Linked DNA regions of Priestia megaterium. The protein of the gene in region 2 interacts with the protein of the main gene of each other region in a pairwise test. Links are inferred from orthologs where the notes say so. Each region holds a gene or a part of one and is shown on either strand. Other genes may lie near its edges.

The links. Proteins that work in one complex are often made in the same cells at the same time.
Region 1: the proteins of LIS78_RS13260 (region 2) and grpE interact in binary tests that used the Escherichia coli proteins (3 or more experiments, as listed by UniProt). The link is inferred for Priestia megaterium from one-to-one orthologs.

What each region holds. Positions count from the first base shown.
Region 1 is NZ_CP085442.1:4,450,594-4,453,387, forward strand. It holds grpE (nucleotide exchange factor GrpE), read right to left. Parts: upstream 1,781-2,794; coding sequence 1,220-1,780; downstream 1-1,219. Other genes in the region: dnaK (molecular chaperone DnaK), read right to left, coding at 1-1,189; hrcA (heat-inducible transcriptional repressor HrcA), read right to left, coding at 1,886-2,794. UniProt on the Escherichia coli protein: Participates actively in the response to hyperosmotic and heat shock by preventing the aggregation of stress-denatured proteins, in association with DnaK and GrpE. It is the nucleotide exchange factor for DnaK and may function as a thermosensor.
Region 2 is NZ_CP085442.1:2,620,583-2,624,835, reverse strand. What follows is about bases 741-3,599. They hold LIS78_RS13260 (Nramp family divalent metal transporter), read right to left. Parts: upstream 2,881-3,599; coding sequence 1,600-2,880; downstream 741-1,599. Other genes in these bases: LIS78_RS13255 (PD-(D/E)XK nuclease family protein), read right to left, coding at 3,037-3,599; LIS78_RS13265 (hypothetical protein), read left to right, coding at 1,027-1,482. Also shown: LIS78_RS13270 (hypothetical protein), read left to right, coding at 48-671; more of LIS78_RS13255, read right to left, coding at 3,600-3,966. UniProt on the Escherichia coli protein: H(+)-stimulated, divalent metal cation uptake system. Involved in manganese and iron uptake. Can also transport cadmium, cobalt, zinc and to a lesser extent nickel and copper. Involved in response to reactive oxygen.

The DNA of each region.
Region 1 (2,794 bases), 1.8 Mb from region 2 along the record:
AGAATACTTGTGATTTACTTGTTGGAATCGTCGTATTACGCTCAATTAGCTTTGTAAATACGCCACCCATTGTTTCGATACCTAGTGATAAAGGCGTTACGTCTAGTAATACAACGTCTTTTACATCCCCAGTTAATACGCCACCTTGAATTGCTGCACCAAGTGCAACTACTTCATCAGGGTTTACACCTTTGTGAGGATCTTGACCAGTTTCTTTTTTGATTGCATCTTGTACCGCTGGGATACGAGTTGAACCACCAACTAAGATTACTTTATCAAGTTCGCTTGCAGAAAGGCCTGCATCTTTTAAAGCTTGACGCACAGGAGCCATTGTACGCTCTACAAGGCCTGCTGATAACTCGTCAAATTTAGCACGTGATAAAGATACCTCTAAGTGAAGAGGACCAGCTTCTCCAGCAGTGATAAATGGTAAAGAAATTTGTGTAGATGTTACGCCTGATAAATCTTTTTTCGCTTTTTCAGCCGCATCTTTTAAACGTTGAAGCGCCATTTTATCTTTGCTTAAATCAACGCCGTTTTCTTTTTTGAATTCAGCTACTAAATAGTCGATGATTACTTGGTCAAAGTCGTCACCACCAAGGCGGTTGTCACCTGCAGTTGCGCGAACTTCAAATACGCCGTCGCCAAGTTCTAGAATAGATACGTCAAACGTACCGCCACCAAGGTCATAAACTAAAACTGTTTGATCTTCATCTGTTTTTTCTAATCCGTATGCAAGTGCTGCTGCAGTAGGCTCGTTAATAATACGCTCTACTTCTAAACCAGCAATTTTACCAGCATCTTTTGTTGCTTGACGCTCAGCATCATTAAAGTAAGCAGGAACTGTGATAACAGCTTTTGTTACAGGCTCACCTAAATACTCTTCAGCATAACCTTTTAAATGTTGAAGAATGATAGCTGACATTTCTTGAGGCGTGTATTGCTTTCCTTCAGCTTCTACCTTATGGTCTGTACCCATATGACGTTTAACTGAAATAATTGTGTTAGGGTTTGTAATAGCTTGACGTTTCGCTACTTCCCCAACTTGACGCTCACCGTTTTTGAATGCCACAACTGATGGCGTTGTACGGTTTCCTTCTGGATTTGGAATTACTTTTGGTTCGCCGCCTTCTAATACAGCGACACAAGAGTTAGTTGTACCTAAATCGATACCAATGATCTTACTCATTGACAATGACCTCCTTCATAATATGTAGTGTTATTGATTCACTTTAACCATCGCAGGGCGGATGATTTTATCTTTTAATTTGTAACCTTTTTGAAGCTCTTCTACTACCGTGTTTGGTTCGTATTCATCGTCTTCTACTTGCATCACTGCTTGATGCTCGTATGGATCGAAAGTTTTCCCGACTGATTCAATTGCTTCAACACCTTCTTTTTGAAGTGCCTCTACTAATTGACGGTATACCATTTCTACACCTTGCAGCACAGATTTAGTTTGTTCGTCCGCTGTGTTAACTTGTAATGCACGTTCAAAGTTATCAAGTGCTGGTAAAATATCCGAAACTAATGATTGAGCACGGTATTTTTGAGCAGCTTCTGCATCGAGACGTGAACGACGACGGAAATTATCGAAATCAGCTTGTAGACGTAAGTAGCGATTCTCTTCTTCTTCAAGCTGTTGCTTTAATTGATCATTTTCTTGTTGAAGAGGGTTTACTTCCTCAGACACTTCAGCTTCAGTTGCTTCAGCAGCGTCTGTTTGAACTTCTTCAACCACTTCTTCGTTTTGTTCTTCTACTTGCTTTTCGTTTGACAATTCATTCACCTCCCTTAAATGTTTACACACATTTTCACATTTTAAACAACGATTTTTATTTTATCACAGGGAAAGGATGGAAGTAATATATTCCACCCGATTCCTTTATTCTTTATACAAGTTTGTTAATACTTGAGACATATCTGATGACAGCAGTGTAAGCAAACTAATCACACGCGCATATTCCATGCGGGTCGGTCCTAGTATAGCAATTGTGCCAAGCTGTTCGTGACCAAAGGAATAACTAGCTGTAATTAAGCTGCACCCTACCATTTCATTCAATTTATTTTCATGGCCAATTTTCACATGTATGCCAGCCTCATTTGGGCTTAACAGCTTATAAAACTGCTGTTCATGTTCAATAATGTTAAACAGCCCGCGAATTTTATTAAGATCATGAAATTCCGGCTGAGCAAACATATTCGTTTTGCCGCCAACTACTAATTTGCCATTCATGTTGAGCTTTAATGCATCATTGAGTATATCCATCGTCTGCTCATACCCTTGAATATGGCTTTTTAAGAGCGTCGCTACTTCTTTGTACATTTTATCATGTAAATCAGTAATGCGAACGCCGATGAGCTTTTCGTTTAAAATGTTAACCATTTTTTCAATATCGGAAGGTTGAATACTGCTCGGCAGCGTAATCGTCCGACTTTCAACGTGTCCTGTATCGGTCACAATAATGGCAACAGCTGACTGAGCCGTTAAAGGTAAAATCTGAAGCTGTTTTAACTTATGGCTGACCGCTTTTGGTCCTAGCACAATAGACGTTAAACTCGTTAAATCAGATAAAATTTGCGCTGACTTTTGAACGAGCTGCTCCAGTTCTACAATGCGTTCAGCGAATACCGAACGTACCGTCGAAACGTCGCTTGCTTTCAAGTGCTGCGGGGACACTAGATGATCAACATAATAACGATAACCTTTCTCAGACGGAACGCGCCCTGAAGAAGTATGAGTTTTTTCAATAAATCCAAGTTCTTCTAGGTCTGACATCTCATTACGAATCGT
Region 2 (4,253 bases):
TAAATACCATGTAGCATAGAATGTAGACTAGTCATTGGAGGAATAACATGAAGAAAATAGTTACCAGAAGCCTTGTAGCGGCTGTTTTGTTCACAAGTCTCGCCGCTTGCGAAGACAAACAAGGCGATACGCACGTCACTTACAAAACCCCTCAACCTAAACATGCCCCGGGAGCAGACACCATTTCAGCAACAGATGAAACGATGGCCCCTGTAAGTCGGGTAGCTCAAGAAGATGAAACCGATGATCGATTAGCATTTGGAGAACGATCAAAACACGGTCAATATTATGTGTCCCCAACGGATGCCCAATTTTATCCTGTTAAAGGAGCTAAACAAGTAAACACCCAGTACATTGTCGTATCCGTTCAGTTCCAGCGAACACTTAATGAACATTCGACTGTAGTATTAAACGACACAACGTTTACATTACAAGACACGGCAACTCATCAAACCTACGAACCGTCTGATGGAGGAAATTTAGCTACAGAAACCCCGCACACCCTGTGGACAGCTTTTTCATCACCGTCACTATTTAACGATGAACCCCTCAAACTCGATGTCGCATTTAAAATTCCAAAAAAGGCCAACCATACGTATAACCTGTTAATTACACAGCAATCAGAACGAGCAGATGTATTTAAGTTTGAAGAAGCCAAACAAGATTATTAATTACATACAGAAAAAATGCCTGTCTTTTGTTTTATAGAAAAAGAAGGCGTTTTTTGTAAAACCATCTTGTTTCTCATAGAAAGAGCAAACGATACTACAACCCCTGAATAAAAAGAAGGAATATACAAGGGAAGCGTAGCAAACGATAGACATAAAAAGAGAATAGACATAAAGCGCGTTAGTATAGTCAAGTTCAAAAAGAACGTGTATCATTGTAAGTGTCGGTAAAAACAGCTGGAGATAAAATTTGAATAAAAAGTTATGAGAAAGGAAAAGGTGCGTACATTACGCTAAAGACATAATGAACTATAATAATACAAAAACAAACACTGAATTCAGTAATAAAAAAATAAACATGCATTTAAATAGAAAACTATCCGCCGTTATTATAGCTGCGTTTCTTTTCGCTTTGCTTTTTTGTTTTATACCAGGTATAAAAGAGTCAATTCCTAATTTTTCTATTAAACAAAACAGCCCGCATTTCATCGATTTATTTCCTTTATATCTCTTATTCTTTACGCCATTCTTTCTAATAATGGGGACGTTAGGCACGGTTATCGTTGATTTATTAGTCAGTGCTTTTGTAAAAGACCGTAGTAAAAAAAATGATTTTATCATGTCATTCATATTCCACGCCATTTTTGGGTTTTTAATGTTTGAATTCGGAATGATGGGCGTCATTCTTATTTTTATTGTTGATCGTATTCTTTCAATCCGTAAAAAAAACTACTCTTATTTATATCCAGTGGGTTACCTAGTGCTATCGGCTATTATTGGAACTCTCGTCTATTTCATTTTTGCTATGGTTTAATAAAAGAATACTAAAAAAGAGACCTCAAAAAGTTAGATGCAGCCTAACAAATGTGGTCTCTTTTTTTGCTTTTTTTCTTCTTAAAAAAAGCACTATTTGGGTAAGTTGTTTAGTTTGCTATGCTATCGTTTGATAAATCAAAAAGATATTTAAACAAATGACTAATGCAGCTATCACCCAAGCTACAGTAGTTGTTGCTTTATGATTAACCAATCCGCCCATGATTTTTTTATTACTCGTAAACATAATAAGAGGAACAAGCGCAAATGCAATTCCGAACGATAAAATAACTTGACTGACAACTAGTGCACTTGTTGGATTTACGCCAAATCCGATAATCAAAAGCGGCGGAATAATTGTAATGAACCGGCGAAGATATAAAGGAATTCTGCGTTTAATAAATCCTTGCATGATGACATCTCCAGACATTGTTCCGACCGAAGAACTTGAAAGTCCTGAAGATAATAATCCAACGCCGAACGCAATAGCTGCAAAGGGACCAATTAAATGTTCAAATTGTGTAAAAGCCACGTCCAAATCTTGCACGTTTAGTCCGTTTTTAAAGAATAGAGCGGCTGCGACAATCAGCATGCTTGCATTAATTGCACCAGCGATAATCATGGCAATAACAATATCAATAAATTCAAAGCGGAAAATCGCTTTTTTCTCCGATTCTGTAGTTCCTACCACGCGGCGCTGCGTAAGAGCTGAGTGCAAATAAATCGCGTGCGGCATAACTGTAGCACCTAAAATCCCAGAAGCTAACAGCACGCTGTCTGTTCCGTGAAACTGAGGGACAAATAAGCCGTGGACAATACTTGCGCCGTCTGGATGCGCAAGAAACATTTGAGTCCCAAAAGCTAATACTACAATAAAAACCATCGCCGCAATAGCTGCTTCTAGCAGTCGAACACCTCGTCTTTGTAACTCTAAAATAGCAAAAGAACCTACCGCTGCGATAAGTGCAGCTGGGAACAAAGGAATATGAAATAATAAATAAATTCCAAGAGCAGCCCCAATAAATTCTGCTAAATCCGTCGCCATAATGACCAATTCCCCTTGGATCCAAAGCCCAAAAGAAACGAAGGACGGGAAGTGTTCCTGTGCTATCTCAGGTAAATTCAAGCCCGTTGCAATCCCTAATTTAGCTGATAACGATTGAATTAAGACAGCCATTAAGTTAGAAATTAATACAACCCAAAGCAGCATGTATCCGTATTGAGAGCCTGCTGCAATGTTAGTTGCAAAATTCCCTGGGTCAATATAGGCAACCGCTGCGATAAAAGCAGGCCCTAAAAAAGGCAATAATCGCTTAATTCCTTTTGTTTTACCTGACAATACGTCTTGAGCACTTAACTGCATAGCTGATAAGGCTTTACTGCCGTTTTGATCTTTCATGTCTAGTGCTCCTTTCTTTGATGAACAATAAATAGCCCAAGCTAATTTTTTTATATGAAGTATAAAATGTTTCCTTAATGCAAATTATATGCTAACAAAGGTTCTTTTGACAATAAAAAAGTTTAGTGAAAAATATAAATCATCTTCAGATATTTTTTATCTCGTTTGGCACAATTCTTTAAATGCACAGCCGTGACAGGAAGCGGGCGTATCTGCTTGAGGGAAATGCTCAAGCGGAAGAGGCTGATTTACCTCTGAGTGTTCCAAAAAAGTTTTCATATAATCAATGCTTGTATCGATTTGCCAAAGAATCGCTTCAATTTCGTGAAGAGTAAGCTGATACGTACGCGAACTGCCTGAAAGCAAGTATTCGTTTCGGACTTTTATCTTATCAACGGAAATATTATATTCAGCTAGCACGTAGAGGGCGTATATCGCCAGTTGAAACAAATCATCTTTTGTTTGTTTACTTGTTTTCCAATCAACAATCGTAAATTGGTCTGTGACTGGATTTTTAAAAAGAGAATGAAAAGGCGCATATACTTTATGATCATACACATTTATAGAACGAAACGACTGATGAGGCTCTACTTCTAAAAAAGGTGAAGATAAGATGTCGCAAAACGATTTACTTTGTAAAAAGTGATGTACACAAATGTGTACCCGTTTTTGCATGTCTTTAAGATCTTTTTTAGAAATATAGCCGTTTTCGTAGAATTCTAAAAGCATCTTATACTGAGCAGGCTTATGATACCAAAGCTCTCCATAGTCAGTAGAATCACGCAGTGCGTTATTTAGTAGTTGCTGCACTTTCTCGACTAAGCTCTGTTCATTCGGGACAAGCTTTGTAGATGTATAGTCAGAAATGGCCTCTGTAATCACTTGACGAACGGCTTGTCCGGCGTACATAGATAAAGTGGAAACCTTTTTTAAACGATAAGCACTCTGAGACTGCGCAGAAGCGCTGTCAAGCCATCCGTTATGTGAGGCATAATAATGATATGCATACTTTCGGTTGCACTGTGTGACCATTTTATGCCTGGAGTACGACCATGAAAATTCAGGGAAATCAGTGATTTGAAACAAGCTATTCACATCCTTTTTCAAAAACTGCGCATAGGTTGGTCTATTAGTATATTCGTACATGAGTTAAAATAGACTAAAAATGTAGAGAGTGAATAGCTACGCATGCATATTATTTTGTGGATTCTCGCGAAATATGTATAAATAGAAAAAACTATTTAAAAATTGATTGCTTTTTTCTGTGGCGGATGTTATATTAATAAAGCGATGAGCTAATTTGTGTAAGTCGAAGGACATGCTTTCGAGCTAAACGTGTGAATGTGGTCACACGGTCCCCGCCACAAACGCAT